Regions from separate parts of the Streptomyces rubrogriseus genome, predicted to be linked through region 1. Evidence: riboswitches for the same ligand, from Rfam matches in the RefSeq annotation. Region 1 holds a riboswitch; each other region holds the start of a gene.
What was found. A riboswitch is a leader RNA that binds a small molecule or an ion and turns the genes downstream of it on or off. The one in region 1 is predicted to bind cyclic di-AMP.
Positions count from the first base shown of each region.

Region 2: another riboswitch for cyclic di-AMP. It lies ahead of Sru02f_RS24565 (M23 family metallopeptidase); the one in region 1 lies ahead of rpfA (resuscitation-promoting factor protein RpfA).
Region 3: another riboswitch for cyclic di-AMP. It lies ahead of Sru02f_RS28810 (M23 family metallopeptidase); the one in region 1 lies ahead of rpfA (resuscitation-promoting factor protein RpfA).
Region 4: another riboswitch for cyclic di-AMP. It lies ahead of Sru02f_RS34750 (transglycosylase SLT domain-containing protein); the one in region 1 lies ahead of rpfA (resuscitation-promoting factor protein RpfA).

Region 1 is NZ_CP116256.1:735,435-739,728, reverse strand. It holds gene divIC (cell division protein DivIC) at 1-122, opposite strand, end outside; gene eno (phosphopyruvate hydratase) at 218-1,498, opposite strand; gene rpfA (resuscitation-promoting factor protein RpfA) at 1,747-2,475, opposite strand; cyclic di-AMP (ydaO/yuaA leader) riboswitch at 2,479-2,645, opposite strand; gene rpfC (resuscitation-promoting factor protein RpfC) at 2,829-3,857, opposite strand; gene Sru02f_RS03195 (cytochrome P450 family protein) at 4,001-4,294, opposite strand, start outside.
Region 2 is NZ_CP116256.1:5,359,923-5,364,216, reverse strand. It holds gene Sru02f_RS24580 (helix-turn-helix domain-containing protein) at 1-507, shown strand, start outside; gene Sru02f_RS24575 (DUF6126 family protein) at 504-623, shown strand; gene Sru02f_RS24570 (tyrosine-protein phosphatase) at 645-1,442, opposite strand; cyclic di-AMP (ydaO/yuaA leader) riboswitch at 1,867-2,026, shown strand; gene Sru02f_RS24565 (M23 family metallopeptidase) at 2,029-2,967, shown strand; gene Sru02f_RS24560 (SGNH/GDSL hydrolase family protein) at 3,212-3,997, shown strand; gene Sru02f_RS24555 (TetR/AcrR family transcriptional regulator) at 4,059-4,294, opposite strand, start outside.
Region 3 is NZ_CP116256.1:6,407,570-6,411,863, reverse strand. It holds gene Sru02f_RS28820 (M16 family metallopeptidase) at 1-1,116, shown strand, start outside; gene Sru02f_RS28815 (M16 family metallopeptidase) at 1,113-2,501, shown strand; cyclic di-AMP (ydaO/yuaA leader) riboswitch at 2,693-2,857, shown strand; gene Sru02f_RS28810 (M23 family metallopeptidase) at 2,870-3,622, shown strand; gene Sru02f_RS28805 (GntR family transcriptional regulator) at 3,743-4,294, shown strand, end outside.
Region 4 is NZ_CP116256.1:7,727,265-7,731,558, reverse strand. It holds gene fahA (fumarylacetoacetase) at 1-538, opposite strand, end outside; gene Sru02f_RS34755 (HAD family hydrolase) at 1,002-1,811, shown strand; gene Sru02f_RS34750 (transglycosylase SLT domain-containing protein) at 1,835-2,326, opposite strand; cyclic di-AMP (ydaO/yuaA leader) riboswitch at 2,331-2,499, opposite strand; gene Sru02f_RS34745 (polyprenyl synthetase family protein) at 3,181-4,191, shown strand.

The sequences.
Region 1 (4,294 bases):
GTCAGCCGGGAGCGCCGGGCCTGGCGCTTGGTCTGCGAGCGGTAGACCCGGGCCGCGGTCTGTTCCCCGATGATCCGGATCCTGGTCGCGGTGGAGAAACGGTCCCGGTCCTTCACGGCCATCTGGTCTCCGCCTCCCGTGCACGCGCGTACGTCCCCGCACACGGTACGGGACCGGATACGGGGACGTACGTACGACGCTGCCTTCTACCGGGCCGTCAGCCCTTGAAACGCGGGAAGGCGCTGCGGCCGGCGTACACCGCGGCGTCGTCGAGGATCTCCTCGATGCGCAGCAGCTGGTTGTACTTGGCGACGCGCTCGGAGCGGGCCGGGGCGCCGGTCTTGATCTGGCCGCAGTTGGTGGCGACGGCCAGGTCGGCGATGGTGACGTCCTCGGTCTCGCCGGAGCGGTGGGACATCATGCACTTGAAGCCGTTGCGCTGGGCCAGCTCGACGGCGTCCAGGGTCTCGGTCAGCGAACCGATCTGGTTGACCTTGACGAGCAGGGCGTTGGCCGAGTTCTCCTCGATGCCGCGGGCCAGGCGCTCCGGGTTGGTGACGAACAGGTCGTCGCCGACCAGCTGCACCTTGTCGCCGAGCTTGGCGGTGATGGTGTTCCAGCCGTCCCAGTCGTCCTCGAACAGCGGGTCCTCGATGGAGACCAGCGGGTACGCCTCGACCAGCTCGGCGTAGTACTCGGTCATCTCGGCGGCGGTGCGCTCCTTGCCCTCGAAGGAGTAGGAGCCGTCCTTGTAGAACTCGGACGCGGCGACGTCGAGCGCGAGGGCGATCTGCTCGCCGGGGGTGTAGCCGGCCTCCTTGATCGCCTCGAGGATGAGGTCGAGGGCCTCGCGGTTGGAGCCCAGGTTCGGGGCGAAGCCGCCCTCGTCGCCGAGGCCGGTGGCCAGGCCCTTGTTCTTCAGGACCTTCTTGAGGGTGTGGTAGACCTCGGCACCCCAGCGCAGCGCCTCGGAGAAGGACTCCGCGCCGATCGGGGCGATCATGAACTCCTGGATGTCCACGTTGGAGTCGGCGTGCGAGCCGCCGTTCAGGATGTTCATCATCGGCACCGGCAGCAGGTGCGCGTTCGGGCCGCCCAGGTAGCGGAAGAGCGGCAGGTCGCTGGCCTCGGAGGCGGCGTGGGCGACGGCGAGGGAGACGCCGAGGATGGCGTTGGCGCCGAGCGAGCCCTTGTTGTCGGTGGCGTCCAGGTCGAACATGGCCTGGTCGATCAGGCGCTGCTCGGTGGCGTCGTAGCCGACCAGCTCCGGGCCGATCTGCTCGATGACGGCCAGCACGGCCTTCTCGACGCCCTTGCCGAGGTAACGGCTCGGGTCGCCGTCACGCAGTTCGATGGCCTCGAAGGCACCGGTGGAGGCGCCGGACGGAACGGCGGCACGACCCGTGCTGCCGTCGTCGAGGCCGACCTCGACCTCGACCGTGGGGTTGCCTCGGGAGTCCAGGATTTCCCGGGCTACGACGACGTCGATGGACGGCACGAGCATCTCCTTCTTCAATGTGACGCTTCACTGTGGCGCTTCGGTCCGTCGCGGTCCCGCGGGACCGCGACGGCTCTGCGGGACCGAGCCTAACCGGCTCCGGGCGATCGGCCAGCCGATCGCCCACCCGCTGGACAGAACCGAGAGTAAATTGTTTCAGAACGGAACAAAGGCGGAACATGAAAAGTCCCGCCCCGGTGCGTACGGGGGAACACGCACCGGGGCGGGAGTCGCGGGACCGCCGCCGCTTACTTCAGGTGCAGCTGCTGGCCCGGGTAGATCAGGTCGGCGTCGTCGACGATGTCGTCGTTCAGCTTGAACAGCTTCGCCCAGCCGCCCTTGACGTCGTGCTCCTCGGCGATCGAGCTGAGGGTGTCGCCCTTGACGACCTTGTACTCGCCGTCGCCCTTCTCGACCTTCTTGCCGGTCGGGGTGGTGACGGTCTTCTTGGCGGGCTTCTCGGCCTTCGGCTCGGCGGCCGGGCGCTCGGCGGAGCGGGAGGCCTTCTGCTCGGTGGAGCGCTCGGCGGTGGAGCCGCTGCTCTGGCTCTGCGAGCCCTCGGAGCTGCCGGAGCCGCTGTCCTCGGAGCCGCCACCGGTGTAGGCGGCGCCCGACAGGCCGGTGCCGCAGACCGGCCAGGCACCCTTGCCCTGGCCGGCGAGCACCTTCTCGGCGATCTGGATCTGCTGGGACTTGCTCGCCTGGTCGGCGGTGGAGGCGTACTGCGTACCGCCGTAGGCGGCCCAGGTGGAGGCGGAGAACTGCAGACCGCCGTAGTAACCGTTGCCGGTGTTGATGGACCAGTTGCCGCCGGACTCGCACTGGGCGACGGCGTCCCACTCGGACGCGGTGGCGGCGGAGGCGTTGCCGGCCGCCATCAGCGGGGCGGCGACGGCGGCACCGGTGACGCCGGCGACGGCGATGACACGGGTGGCCTTGGACGGGCGACGGTGCTTGCCCTTGCCGGAAAACAGCATGGTTGATCCCCTCACCGACGCCTGCGAGGTGAGCTGTCGGGTTCGGGCCGGTTGAGTTGCCCGGCCGGGTTCCTCCCGGAACTCGGCTTCACCCCTAGCCGCTCCGGCTCAACTGCCCGGTGCGGCGCTTACCTTGGGTCCCCCGCTCCTGCCTGCGGCGCTTGACGCGACGACTGTTCCCGTACGGCCGCTGGCAGGATTCGGCGTTGCGGCTGTCGGGGCCCGCGGTGGCGAGCGGTCATGACCGTAGACACGCGCTCCGCGGATTTTCAAAGACGATCACGGCTTCTGAGACCTATCTCTCACGAGATCCAAAAGGGACATACGGTCTCTAACCGTGACGCGAACTCCCCCTACTTTTCGCCCGATTCGCCCGTGACCGTGAGCGTCTGACCGGGCAGGATGTGGTCGGGGTCGGCGCCGACGACGGCCTCGTTGTCGGCGTAGAGCGCGTGCCACCCGCCGTCGACGTCAAGGGAGTCGGCGATGGCCCAGAGGCTGTCGCCGGTGCGGACGACGTAACGCCCGTCCCCGGCCTCTCGCTCGCCACCGTCGCGCGAGGCGTGCCGGCCCGACGTCGGGTCCGTACGGCCCTCTCCCGTCGCACCCTCGTCCGCGCTGCCGCCGCGGTGCTTGCCGGAGCCGGACGAGCCCTCGGTGCCCTGCCGTTCGGCACTGCCGGAGGGGTCGGATTCGGCGGAAGTGTCCGGCTTGGCGGATTGGTCCGCACCGTCGGACGAGTCGCCCGACGCCCCGCTCGAACCGTCGGACGGGGTGTCAGACGACGAAGACGGCGAAGAAGAGGGCGAGGGGGACGAAGAGGACGCCCCGGACGTCGACTCCGGCGCCTCGGACGAGCCGGACGACTCGGATGACTGGGACGACTCGGGCGTTTCGGTGGTCGCGGGCGATTCGGACGACTTGGTGGTGTCCTGCTCCCCCGAGGCGTCCGAACCTTCCGACGCCCCGTCACCGGCCGTGCCGGAGCCGTCGCCCGTGCCCCCGGAGCCGCTGCCCAGGCCGGCGAGCAGACCGCAGGTCGGCCAGGCGGCGATGCCCTGGGCCGCGTGTATCTTCTCGGCGATTCTTATCTGCTGGGAGCGACTGGCCTGGTCGGCGCTGGGGGCGTAGTCCAGACCGCCGTACTGCTCCCAGGACTCCTGGGACAGCTGCAGGCCGCCGTAGTAGCCGTTGCCGCTGTTCTGGCTCCAGGCGCCGCCGGTCTCGCACTCGGCGACCTGGTCCCAGTTCGCCGAGTCGGCCGCGTGCGCGCCGGTGGCGCCGAGCAGCGGGATCGCGATGGCGGAGCCGGTCACTCCGGCGGCGACGACCAGTGCGGGTGCCTGGCGGGGGCGGCGGTGACGACCGTTCCCGGAGAGCATGCGACGACCTTTCACGAGACGACGGGGACCGCGCGGCGGATGACGCTCGACACCACGCTGATCCGTGAACGTATAGGGAGATCATCGCTTGTCACAAGTTCATGCCGCGCAGATCACGTGAAGATCACAGAGGTGAGCGCGTGTCACTTTTGCGTCGGCGACGGACCGTTGCCGGCCGATGACGCGGGCGGCGTGAACGAGACGGGCAAGGTGCGCAGACCTCGCATGATGAGGCCGCCGCGCCACCGGAGTTCGGCCGGGTCGGCGGCGAGACGGAGGTCCGGCAGCCGGGTCAGCAGCGTGGCCAGCGCCGTCTGGCCCTCCAGCCGGGCGAGCGGGGCGCCGAGGCAGTAGTGGATGCCGTGGCCGTACCCGAGGTGCTGGCTGTCGCGGCGGGCGAGGTCCAGGGTGTCCGGGTCGGTGAACCGCTCCGGGTC
Region 2 (4,294 bases), 4.6 Mb from region 1:
GCCGCGGGGCTCTCGCCCGCCCACCTCTCCCGCCTGGAGACCGGGCAGCGCCAGCCCTCGCTGCCGATGCTGCTCTCCCTCGCCCGGGTCTACGGTACGACCGTCGCCGAGCTGCTGGGCGAGGCGGCCGCGGACCGGGATGCCGTAGTGCGGGCCGCCGACATGGAACCCACCGCCGCGGGCGGCTGGACGTACTGGCGGGCCGGAGCGCCGGGCCGCGGCATGCAGGCCCTGCGCGTCCAGGTTCCGTACGGCTCCCAGGGCGACGTCGTGCGGGTGCACCCCGGCGAGGAGTGGCTGCACGTCCTGCGGGGCCGGCTGCGACTGCGCCTCGGGGACACCGAGCACCGGCTCACCGCGGGGGACAGCGCCCACTTCGACTCGATGACCCCGCACCGGATCGCCGCGCAGGACCCCGACGGGGTCGAGCTGCTGTTCGTCCACACCCTGCTGCAGAGCCCGACGGCCGCCCCGTGCCTCGGCCCGACCCCTGGAGAGACGCCATGAGCACCATGCAGGAGAAGTTCCCGCGCGCCCTGTGGGTGCGGCTGATCGTCTACATCGCCCTGGGGCACGTCTTCGGCGGCTTCCTCTACCTGCTGTTCGAGGTGGGCGCCAAGTAGCGCCGGCCGCGGGCGGGTGGCTCAGTCCAGCATCCGCTCGCGCAGCCGCTCCCGGGTCGCGGGAGTGAGCCGCAGGCCCTGCTCCAGGTAGGCGTCGACGCCGCCCCACGTCTCCTCGACGGTCTCGAAGGCCGCCGCCAGGTACTCGGCGCGCGCGTCGAACAGGGGGCTGAGCAGCTCCATGACCTCGGGGGAGTAGGCCGAGGCCGCGGAACCGCTGCGGCGCACCTTGTAGCGGCGGTGCGCGGCATTCGACTTCAGGTAGTCCTCGACGACGGCCTCGCGCTCGACACCGAGGGCGAGCAGCGTGACGGCGATCGACAGGCCCGCGCGGTCCTTTCCGGCGGCGCAGTGCATCAGGGCCGGGACGCTGTCCTCGGCGAGCGCGTGCAGGATGCGGGAGTGCTCCGCGGTGCGCTCCGTGACGATCGCGCGGTAGGAGCCGATCATCCGGTCCGCGGCCTTGCCGTCGGCCAGGATCTCGCGCAGCTGGTCGAGGTCGCCGTCACGGACCATCTTCCAGAACTCGGCGCCGTCGGCCGGGTCGCTCAGCGGCAGGTTCACATTGCGCACGCCCGGCAGCTCGACGTCCGGGCCCTCGAGCTTCTGGTCGGCCGCGTTGCGGAAGTCGAAGATCGTGTGCAGGCCCAGCGAGGCCAGGAACGCGGCGTCCTCCCCGGTGGCGTGAGCCAGGTGACCGCTGCGGAACAGCACCCCCTGCCGCACCCGCCGCCCGTCCACGGTGGGCAGGCCGCCCACGTCCCGGAAGTTGCGCACACCGGTCAGCTCGGGTTCGGTCGACGGGACCTGCTGCGTCACGGGGGCTCCTCCCACTCCGCCCCGCCGCCGCTGCTCGCCGGCGGGCTCCACCCGACGATACGGCATCACCCGGACGCGAAATGGCGCCCCGAGGGATATTCCGGGCCGATAAGGCCCTTCTGTCCGAATTGGTATCTTAATTACAACTGGCCCTGAAATGGCGGAGGGTGAATGAGGGGCGCGTGAGCAGCGTCATATCCGTGACCGTGCGTTGCCCGTCATGTTCACGTAATTCAACTGTTTCTCAAGGGGCTTTAAGCAAAAGCGTGCCGCGGAAATCGACGCAGGGTTACCGGACATTCCCGTAAAGGATCAATCGGAACACCTGCCGGGGGAACCCTTCGCTTGTCCCTGTGCGTCTTGGTCCCTTACGTTCACCACCGATCCGGACGGACGCCTAATCCTGCCGCCGACCGGAGCCCGCACTCATCGACCACCCGTACACGGCAGGAGCGGGGGACCCACAGGTAGAACTGCCTGTTCCGGTTCCCGGAACGGCTTGGGGTAAAGCCGCGTTTCGGCGCGGCCGGGCATCTCCAGCCCGCACCCGACAGCTCACCTCGCAGGCGCCGGAGAGGAATTCGCCATGCCCGCGAAGGGTAAGCACCGCCGTACCAGGGCCATGCGCCTGACCCGCACCATCGCCGTCGCCGGGACCGGTGGCGCCGCGCTCGCGCTCCCGCTGATGGGTGCCGCCGCCGCCAACGCCGCTCCCGCGCACTCCGTTTCCGAGCAGGCCGTGCACTCCGTTCCGGCGTCGGCCAAGAAGGCCGCCGCCGAGAAGAACTCCGACTCGCACACCTACACGGTGAAGAGCGGCGACTACCTCTCGAAGATCGCCGACGAGCAGGACGTCGACGGCGGCTGGAAGAAGCTCTACGCGGACAACCGCGAGGCCGTCGGTTCCGACCCGTCGCTGATCCACCCCGGCCTCAAGCTGTCGATCGGCGGCCAGGCCGCCAAGTCGTCGGCGCCGTCCTCCGCGCAGTCCGAGAAGCCCGCGCAGAAGTCCGCCGAGAAGCCTGCCGCGAAGCCCGCCGCGAAGCCGGCCCAGAAGTCGACGGACGTCGAGAAGGCCTCCTCCTCGGACTCCGGCAGCCAGTCCACGGGCACCACCAGCGGCTACACCTCCCCCGTCGCGGGCGGCACCGTCGGCACCCCGTACCACCAGTCCGGCAGCATGTGGTCCAGCGGCTACCACACCGGCACCGACTTCGTCGTCCCGACCGGCACCTCCCTCAAGGCCGTCGGCGCGGGCACCGTCGTCTCGGCCGGCTGGGGCGGCGCGTACGGCAACCAGGTCGTCATCCAGCTCGCCGACGGCCACTACGCCCAGTACGCCCACCTCTCCTCGCTCTCCGTCTCCGCCGGTCAGTCGGTGACGGCGGGTCAGCAGGTCGGCCTCTCGGGCGCCACCGGCAACGTGACCGGCCCGCACCTGCACTTCGAGATCCGCACCACGCCGGACTACGGCTCGGACATCGACCCGCTGGCGTTCCTGCGCTCGCACGGCGTCTCCGTCTGACGACCGGTTCCGCGCGGCCCCCGCGCACCGGAGGCCGGACCCCGATCCCCGGGTCCGGCCTTCGGCGTGTCCGGACCCCGGTGCAGGCGCCGTGCAGGGCCCTCGCCGTATTCCGGAATTGACGAATACTTTAGGCGTGGCCTTTCTCACCGCCCGTCAATCCCTTCCTACGGTCGCGTAGGTCACATTCCAAGGTGAATCATGGGCCGATGTGGCAGACGATTCGAAGAGTGACAGCAGAGCAGTGATCGGGTCGTACGTGGCGGTGGGGGACAGCTTCACCGAGGGCGTCGGCGACCCCGGCCCCGACGGGGCGTTCGTCGGCTGGGCCGACCGGCTCGCCGTACTGCTCGCGGACCGGCGCCCCGAGGGCGACTTCACGTACACGAACCTCGCCGTGCGCGGCAGGCTCCTCGACCAGATCGTGGCGGAACAGGTCCCGCGGGTCGTCGGACTCGCGCCCGACCTCGTCTCGTTCGCGGCGGGCGGCAACGACATCATCCGGCCCGGCACCGATCCCGACGAGGTCGCCGAGCGGTTCGAGCTGGCGGTGGCCGCGCTGACCGCCGCGGCCGGAACCGTCCTGGTGACCACCGGGTTCGACACCCGGGGGGTGCCCGTCCTCAAGCACCTGCGCGGCAAGATCGCCACGTACAACGGGCACGTCCGCGCCATCGCCGACCGCTACGGCTGCCCGGTGCTCGACCTGTGGTCGCTGCGGAGCGTCCAGGACCGCAGGGCGTGGGACGCCGACCGGCTGCACCTGTCGCCGGAGGGGCACACCCGGGTGGCGCTGCGCGCGGGGCAGGCCCTGGGCCTGCGCGTCCCGGCCGATCCGGACCAGCCCTGGCCGCCCCTGCCGCCGCGCGGCACGCTCGACGTCCGGCGCGACGACGTGCACTGGGCGCGCGAGTACCTGGTGCCGTGGATCGGGCGCCGGCTGCGGGGCGAGTCGTCGGGCGACCACGTGACGGCCAAGGGGACGCTGTCTCCGGACGACATCAAGACGCGGATCGCCGCGGTGGCCTGACACCGAGGCCGGTGCTGTCCCGGCGGGCCGGTGCACCGGCTGGCCGGTGTCCCGACGGGCGCTAACGCCGCGTCGGTGTCAACGCCGCCCGCTCCAGGCCCAGTTCCCGGGCCAGGGCGTCGTCCACCCACGCCTGCGCCCGGGCCCGCGACACCGTGCCCGTGTACGAGGTGAGCTGCACCGCCAGCCCGTCCAGCAACGCCGTCAGCCGCAGGGCCGCGGCGTCCGGCTCGGGGCAGGAGAACTCACCGGCGGCCACGCCCTCGGCGATGACCTCGGCGATCGCCGCCTTCCACT
Region 3 (4,294 bases), 5.7 Mb from region 1:
CACTTCGAGCTGGTGCAGGGCGCCGGCGGCTCGCTCAACGGCACCACCAGCTTCGAGCGGACCAACTACTTCGAGACCATGCCCGCCCACCAGCTGGAGCTCGCCCTCTGGCTGGAGGCCGACCGCATGGGCTCCCTGCTCGCCGCCCTGGACGACGAGTCGATGGAGAACCAGCGGGACGTCGTCAAGAACGAACGCCGCCAGCGCTACGACAACGTCCCCTACGGCACCGCCTTCGAGAAGCTGACCGCCCTCGCCTACCCGGAGGGCCACCCCTACCACCACACGCCGATCGGCTCGATGGCAGACCTGGACGCGGCGACCCTGGAGGACGCGCGCGCGTTCTTCCGCACCTACTACGCGCCGAACAACGCGGTGCTCTCGGTCGTCGGCGACATCGACCCCGAGCAGACACTCGCGTGGATCGAGAAGTACTTCGGCTCCATCGCCTCGCACGACGGCAAGCAGCCGCCCCGGGACGGCGCGCTGCCCGACGTCATGGGCGGGGAACTGCGGGAGGTCGTCGAGGAGGAGGTCCCGGCCCGCGCCCTGATGGCGGCCTACCGCCTGCCGGAGGACGGCACGCGCGCGTGCGACGCGGCCGACCTGGCCCTGACCGTCCTGGGCGGCGGCGAGTCGTCCCGCCTGTACAACCGGCTCGTCCGCCGCGACCGCACCGCCGTCGCCGCCGGGTTCGGCCTGCTCCGGCTCGCCGGGGCGCCCTCCCTGGGCTGGCTGGACGTGAAGACGTCCGGCGACGTCGAGGTGCCGGTCATCGAGACGGCCATCGACGAGGAGCTGGCCCGCTTCGCCGAGGAGGGCCCCACGGCCGAGGAGATGGAGCGCGCCCAGGCCCAGCTCGAGCGCGAGTGGCTGGACCGCCTGGGCACGGTCGCCGGCCGCGCGGACGAACTGTGCCGGTACGCCGTCCTGTTCGGCGACCCGCAGCTCGCCCTCACCGCCGTGCAGCGGGTGCTCGAGGTGACCGCGGAGGAGGTCCAGGAGGTCGCCAAGGCCCGCCTGCGCCCCGACAACCGCGCGGTGCTCGTCTACGAGCCCACCGCCCCCGCCGACGAGACCGACGCCACCGACGAGAACGAGGAGGCGGCCAAGTGACCGAGCTCGCCACCATGGAATTCCACGCCCAGCCGCAGGCCGGCGAGCCCAAGCCGTGGGCGTTCCCCGCCCCCGAGCGCGGCAGCCTCGACAACGGCCTCACCGTGCTGCGCTGCCACCGCCCCGGCCAGCAGGTCGTCGCCGTCGAGGTGCTCCTCGACGCCCCCCTGGACGCCGAGCCGGCCGGTCTCGACGGCGTCGCCACCATCATGGCGCGCGCCTTCTCCGAGGGCACCGACAAGCACTCCGCGGAGGACTTCGCCGCCGAGCTGGAGCGCTGCGGCGCCACCCTGGACGCGCACGCCGACCACCCCGGCGTCCGGCTGAGCCTGGAGGTGCCCGCCTCGCGCCTCGGCAAGGCACTCGGCCTGCTCGCCGACGCCCTCAGGGCGCCCGCCTTCGCGGACGGCGAGGTCGAACGGCTGGTGCGCAACAGGCTCGACGAGATCCCGCACGAGCTGGCCAACCCCTCCCGGCGTGCCGCCAAGGAACTCTCCAAGGAGCTGTTCCCGGCCGACGCGCGCATGTCGCGCCCGCGCCAGGGCACGGAGGAGACGGTCGAGGCCATCGACGCGGCGGCCGTACGCGCCTTCTACGAGCGGCACGTCCGCCCCGCCACGGCCACCGCGGTGGTCGTCGGCGACCTCACCGGCGTCGACCTGGACGCGTTGCTCGGCGACACCCTGGGCGCCTGGACCGGCTCGGCCGCCGAGCCGCGTCCCGTGCCCCCGGTGACCGCCGACGACCGGGGCCGGGTCGTCATCGTGGACCGTCCCGGCGCCGTCCAGACGCAGCTGCTGATCGGCCGCACCGGCGCCGACCGGCACGACCGCGTGTGGCCCGCGCAGGTGCTCGGCACCTACTGCCTGGGCGGCACCCTCACCTCGCGCCTGGACCGCGTCCTGCGCGAGGAGAAGGGCTACACCTACGGTGTGCGGGCGTTCGGCCAGGTCCTGCGCTCCGCGCCGGACGGCACGGGCGCCGCGATGCTCGCCATCAGCGGATCCGTCGACACCCCCAACACCGGTCCCGCCCTGGAGGACCTGTGGACGGTGCTGCGCAAGCTGGCCGCGGAGGGGCTCACCGACGCCGAGCGCGACGTGGCCGTGCAGAACCTGGTGGGCGTGGCGCCGCTGAAGTACGAGACGGCGGCGGCCGTGGCGAGCACGCTGGCCGACCAGGTCGAGCAGCACCTGCCCGACGACTTCCAGGCCACGCTCTACCGTCAACTGGCCGCCACGGGCACCGTGGAGGCCACCGCGGCGGTCGTGAACGCCTTCCCGGTGGACCGTCTCGTGACGGTCCTGGTCGGCGACGCGGCGCAGATCAAGGAGCCCGTCGAGGCCCTCGGCATCGGCGAAGTCACCGTGGTGGCGGCCGAGTAGCGGCACGCGCGCGCGGCGGCCCCGGTGACCGGTGTGTCACCGGGGCCGCCGTTTGTCCGGATTGGGGGAGTGGTTGCTCGTCTGCCCTGTGGCGTGCGCTACAAAAAGCCTGTTGCGTTTGAGGATTGAACGCAGCCGCGTTTAGCGTCGTCCGGGCTGTTCGTCAGGCAGTGCGCCGCATCCGCGGCACCGGACAGTCATCGCCGAGTCCCCGTACGGCGCGAGCCAGGGGAGCCGGGGACCCATCGAAGTCCCTGGGGTGAATCGGACGCCCGCGCGCACCGCGAGGGGGTCCGTAGGAGACCTTCCACCTCCGAACCCGTCAGCTAACCCGGTAGGCGAGAGGGAAGGAAAGGACAAGCCTCTACATGGCGTTCACGCGCGCCACCGGGAAGCACCGCCGTCCCAGTCGGGTGCACCGCACCACCGCCCGCGCGGCGGGTGTCGCGGCCCTCGCCACCACCGGCGTGGTCGGCACCCTCGCGGCTCCGGCGCTGGCCGCCGAGCCCGAGGTGGAACAGACCGGGCTCACCCCGGTCGTCACCATCGGCGACTCCATAGCCGACGAGATCGACGCCCAGGCCCTCGCCCAGAAGCAGGCGGCCGCGGACGCCGCCGCCCGCGAGGCGGCCCGCGAGCGGGCGGCCGAGGCGGCCAAGGAGGCGCGCGAGGCCAAGGAGCGCGCCGCGCGGGAGGCGGAGCGCGAGCGCCTCAACACCTTCGTCGCGCCGATCACCGCCTCGTACGTCTCCACCGCCTACCAGGCCGGCAGCTCCCTGTGGTCCTCCGGCAGCCACACCGGCATCGACTTCCACGCCTCCAGCGGCACGTCCGTGCACTCCGTGGGCGTCGGCACCGTCGTCGAGGCCGGCTGGGGCGGCGCGTACGGCAACCAGGTCGTGATCAGGATGCACGACGGCACGTACACCCAGTACGGGCACCTGTCGTCCATCGGCGTCTCGGTCGGCCAGTCGGTCGAGCCCGGCCAGCAGATCGGCGTCTCGGGTGCCACCGGCAACGTCACCGGACCGCACCTGCACTTCGAGGCCCGTACCAGCCCCGAGTACGGCTCGGACATGGACCCCGTCGCCTATCTCCGCTCCCACGGAGTGAACGTCTGACGAAAAAGCCCCGGCTTCCCGAGTCGGGGCTTTTTGTATTCCATGCCGGCTTGATTGGCCTAGAGTCGCTGAAAGCGCGTCCATCGTCGACGTTTCTGGGGATCAAGGCGGAGGTCGGTCATGCGTATTCCGGCACATTCGGTGTGCACGGCGATTCGGGACGACATCGTGACCGGCGTCCACGGACGCGGGAGCCGGCTCACCGAGGAGATCCTCGCCCGCCGTTACGGCGTCTCCCGCGTCCCCGTCCGCGAGGCCCTGCGCACGCTGGAGGCGGAGGGCTTCGTGGTGACCCGGCGGCACGCGGGCGCGTGCGTCGCGGAACCGACCCGGCGGGAGGCCGCCGACCTGCTGGAGACCCGCACGCTCCTCGAGCCGCTCGGCGCCTCCCGGGCCGCGCGGCGGCGCACCGACGCACACCTCAAGGTGCTGCGCGGCCTGGTCAGGCTGGGGCAGGAACGGGCCGGGCGGGGCACCGTGGACGAGCTGCGCTCCCTGGGCGGCTGGTTCCACGAGACCCTCGCCAGGGCGGCGGACAGCCCCTCCCTGACCGCGCTGCTGACCCAGCTCCGCCACAAGATCGCCTGGATGTACGTCGTGGAGGCACCGGTCGGACCGGTGGAGCACTGGGCGGAGCACGCGGCGATCGCCGACGCCGTGGCCCGGGGCGAC
Region 4 (4,294 bases), 7.0 Mb from region 1:
CGGCCGGGGGCTTGCGCTGCCCCGACGGGCGCACGACGTCCGTGCCCGAGACGACGACCGTGCCGGAGCGGCCGTGGTAGCCGATCGGGAGGTGCTTCCAGTTCGGGGTGAGGGAGTCGGCGGCGTCGGGGCGGAAGATCTGGCCGACGTTGCGGGCGTGGTTCTCGGAGGCGTAGAAGTCGACGTAGTCGGCGACCTCGAAGGGCAGGTGCAGGGTCACCGACGACAGCGGGTGGAAGAACGGCTCCAGGGTCTCGCGGTGGGAGGGGACCGTCACCCACGCCGTCAGCGCGCGCCGCACGTCCGACCACGCCGTGCGCCCGGCCGCCAGCAGCGGGTTGAGGGTGGGCTGCGCGAGGAGGGCCGCGTACGGCGAGCCGAGCGCGTGGGCCGCCGCCCCCGCGTCGAGGACGTGGTCGCCCAGCCGGACGCCCACCGTCCGGTCCGTCCGGTCGAGCGAGCCGGGGATCGAGAACACGCCGTACGGAAGGTTGTGCGGGCCGAAGGGGTCGCCCTCGGGGACATCGAAGGGGGGCATCGGGTGCTGCCTCGCTTTCGTGCTCGCCATGTGCGCCGTGCGCGCCGTGTGTGCCGTTGCGTGACGGCGGCTGTACTGGGTGTGTCAAGTGTGCCGGGTGTGTCAGGTGTGCCGGGTGTGCCGTTGTGTCACGTGATCGGGGTGCGTCACGTGACGCACGCGGTCCGGCCACACGTTACGGGTGACGTGCCGCTCTTGGGCAGTACCGCCGAAGGCGGCGGCGCCCGGTCCGGGTTCGGGGGCGGAAGGCACCACGGGGAGCACCCGGCGGGCAGGTAGCGTGCGATGCCGCCGCCAACCGGTGCACAGGCCCTGAACGGGCTTTAGCCGATGATGTATCAGGTTTCGGACATCCTCGGGCGTCGTCGTGCAACGCCGTGCGGGTTCGAGCGCACTCGCTACGCCCTCGCTCGGAAGCGGTCACGGGTGAGTCGGACGGGTGCGGTGTCCGTATTCTCTGATCATGGACCGCACCGCGTATTCACTCGTCGCCACCGACCTGGACGGCACGCTGCTCCGAGGCGACGACACCGTCTCCGACCGGTCGCTGGCCGCGCTGGCGCGGGCCGCCGGGGCGGGTGCGCGGCACCTGGTGGTGACGGGGCGCCCGGCCCCCCGGGTGCGCCCGCTGCTCGACCGGCTCGGCTGCACGGGGCTCGCGGTGTGCGGACAGGGCGCGCAGGTGTACGACGCCGGCGCGCACCGGATGCTGTGGTCGGTCACCCTGGACCGGGAGCTGGCCGAGACCGCGCTCGGCAAGATCGAGGCCGAGGTGGGCCAGGTGCACGCGGCCGTGGACCAGGACGGCGTCGACGGGCTGACACTCATCGAGCCGGACTACCTGATGCCCCACCCGACGCTGCCCGCGGTGCGCGTCGAGCAGCGTGCGCAGCTGTGGTCCAGGCCGATCAGCAAGGTGCTGCTGCGCCACCCCGAGCTGACCGACGACGAACTGGCGGCGACGGCTCGCGCGGTGGTCGGTTCCCTCGCGACGGTCACCATGTCGGGGCCCGGCACGGTGGAGCTCCAGCCCTGCGGCATCACCAAGGCCACCGGTCTGGCGCTGGCCGCCGAGCACCTGGGTCTGGAGCGGCGGCGGACGATCGCCTTCGGGGACATGCCCAACGACATCCCGATGTTCCAGTGGGCGGCCCACGGTGTGGCCATGGCCGGCGCGCACCCCGAACTCAAGGCGGTGGCCGACGAGGTCACCACGACGAACGAGGACGACGGCGTGGCCGTCGTCCTCGAGCGGATCTTCGGTACCTCTTAGGCGAGGTTCGGGCGGCGTACGGCTCAGTACGCGCTGAAGACGTTGTCCATCGAGCCGTAGCGGTCGGCCGCGTAGTTGCAGGCGGCGGTGATGTTGGCGACCGGGTCGTACGGGTCCCAGGAGGTGCCCTCGACGTGGTACGCCTGGAAGGTCGGGTCGATCACCTGGAGCAGGCCCTTGGACGGGGTGCCGTTGATGGCGTTGATGTCCCAGTTGTTGATGGCGAGCGGGTTGCCGGAGGACTCACGCATGATGTTGCGGTGAATGCCCTCGTAGGTCCCGGGGATGCCGTGCTGGGCCATGATGTCGAGCGACTCGCGGATCCAGCCGTCGAGGTTGTCCGGGTAGGCCGTGGCCGCCGTGGTGGCGGTCGTGGCGGCGGCCGGGGTGGCCGCGGAAGCGGTGGTGGCGCCGATGAGCGGCAGCGCGAGCACCGCGGCACCGGTGCCGGCCACGGCGAGCTTGCGGGCGAGGCGGCTGGTGCGGGCGTGACGGTTCTGACCGTTGGCAGACATGCGGTGTCCCTCTCCTTACGCCTACGAGGTGAGCTGTCGGGTTCGGGCGGGGAGGTGCCCGGCCGTGCCCTGACGGGTACGGCTTCACCCCGAGCCGCTCCGGTGGTGACCGGTGCGGCGACTTACCTGGGTCCCCCGCTCCTGCCTGCGAGTTTGTTGGGTGGATGACTGTGCGACGGGCGGTGGCAGGATTCGGCGTCCACCCGACAGGCCGGGAACGTATGCGAGAGCACATGTCCGGAACAAGTGCAGGAATCACCCAACATGCCTGTTGACCTTGGTCTGAGGCCTATATGGCTCTTGATCCTTTGCTGCTGCCAATCCCCAACTGGCTTGCGGGGCAAAGGGAGGGCACAGGTTCCGGCCGGGTTGCCTGTAGGTCGTCCGGAGTGAGCCAACTCACTGGCTTCAACAAGCACGGCAAATGGGGCATTAAGCCCAACTGGGAGCCAACCGGCCGCGGGTGGGGACGGCTTCGGGTGTCGGGCGGGGAGGGGTGGGAAGCGGGGAAGGGGAGAGGGCGGTGGAGGGGTGGCGCATAAGGAGGGGGCGGGCGTGTCGATCGGGTGACGTTCTCGAAGTGCGGGCCGTTGGGAGGAGTGATGGGATCTTCGGTGGCGGCTCCGGCCCGTTCGCCCTCCGGCTCCGGCTCGTCCCCTCTGGCGATATCAATCAAAATCTGCTCATATCACCTGATCAAAAACATACCGTTAATGATCCGATACCGACCAGCCTGTAACGGTGGGCGCTAGCGGTGATCGAAACGTGACCGGATACGCTGACTTGAGTGGTGGCAGCGACCTATCGACAAACCAGGTAATCGCCAGTAGACACCAGCAGACAGGAGACCCCTCGTGACCGTCGTCGGGCCGTTCGGGCTGAGCGTGCGGGACCAGGCTCTGGAAGCCGATGTCCAGGCCGGATTGGTTGCTGTCGAGGAAGGGTTGCTTGAGGCAACCAAAAGCGAGGTGCCGTTCATCACGGAGGCCGCCCAGCACCTGGTGCGGGCCGGCGGGAAACGGTTCCGGCCGCTGCTGGTGATGCTCTCGGCCCAGTTCGGTGACCCCTACGCCCCCGGGATCGTGCCCTCGGCCGTGGTCGTGGAGCTGACCCACCTCGCCACGCTGTACCACGACGACGTGATGGACGAGGCCGCCGTGCGGCGCGGGGTGCCCAGTGCGAACACCCGCTGGGACAACTCGGTCGCGGTCCTCACCGGCGACTTCCTGTTCGCCCGCGCCTCCCAGATCCTCGCCGACCTCGGACCCGAGGCGGTCCGCGTCCAGGCCCTCGCCTTTGAGCGGCTGGTCACCGGTCAGATCCTGGAGACGGCCGGCCCGCAGGACGGCCGCGACCCGGTCGACCACTACCTAGACGTGCTGGGCGGCAAGACGGGCTCCCTGGTGGCGGTCTCCTGCCGGTTCGGCGCGATGATGTCCGGCGCCGACGAGACGGTGGTGGACGTCCTCACCCAGTACGGCGAGCGGCTCGGCGTCGCCTTCCAGCTCGCCGACGACGTCCTGGACATCGCCTCCGACTCCGACGAGTCCGGCAAGACGCCCGGCACGGACCTGCGCGAGGGCATCCCCACCCTGCCCGTGCTGCGGCTGCGCGAGCGGGCGGCCCGGCTGGGACTCGCCGAGGACCTCGCGCTGTGCGAGCTGCTCGACTCCGACCTGAGCGACGACGCGCGGCACGCCGAGGCGCTGCGCCTGCTGCGTGCCCACCCCGCGCTGGAGCAGGCCCGCCGGGACACCGTCCGGTACGCGGAGGAGGCCCGGGCGGCGCTGGCCCCGCTGCGCGAGTGCGACGCGAAGGCCGCGCTGGTGGAGCTGTGCGACGCGGTGGTCCACCGGGCCGGCTGACCGCCCTCCGCGGTCCGTCGCCGCCTGCGCGGTCCGCGCCGGCCCCTACGGGGCGGGGGAGTCGGCGCCCCTGCGTGTCATCCCGCAGGAGTAGGCGGAGTTG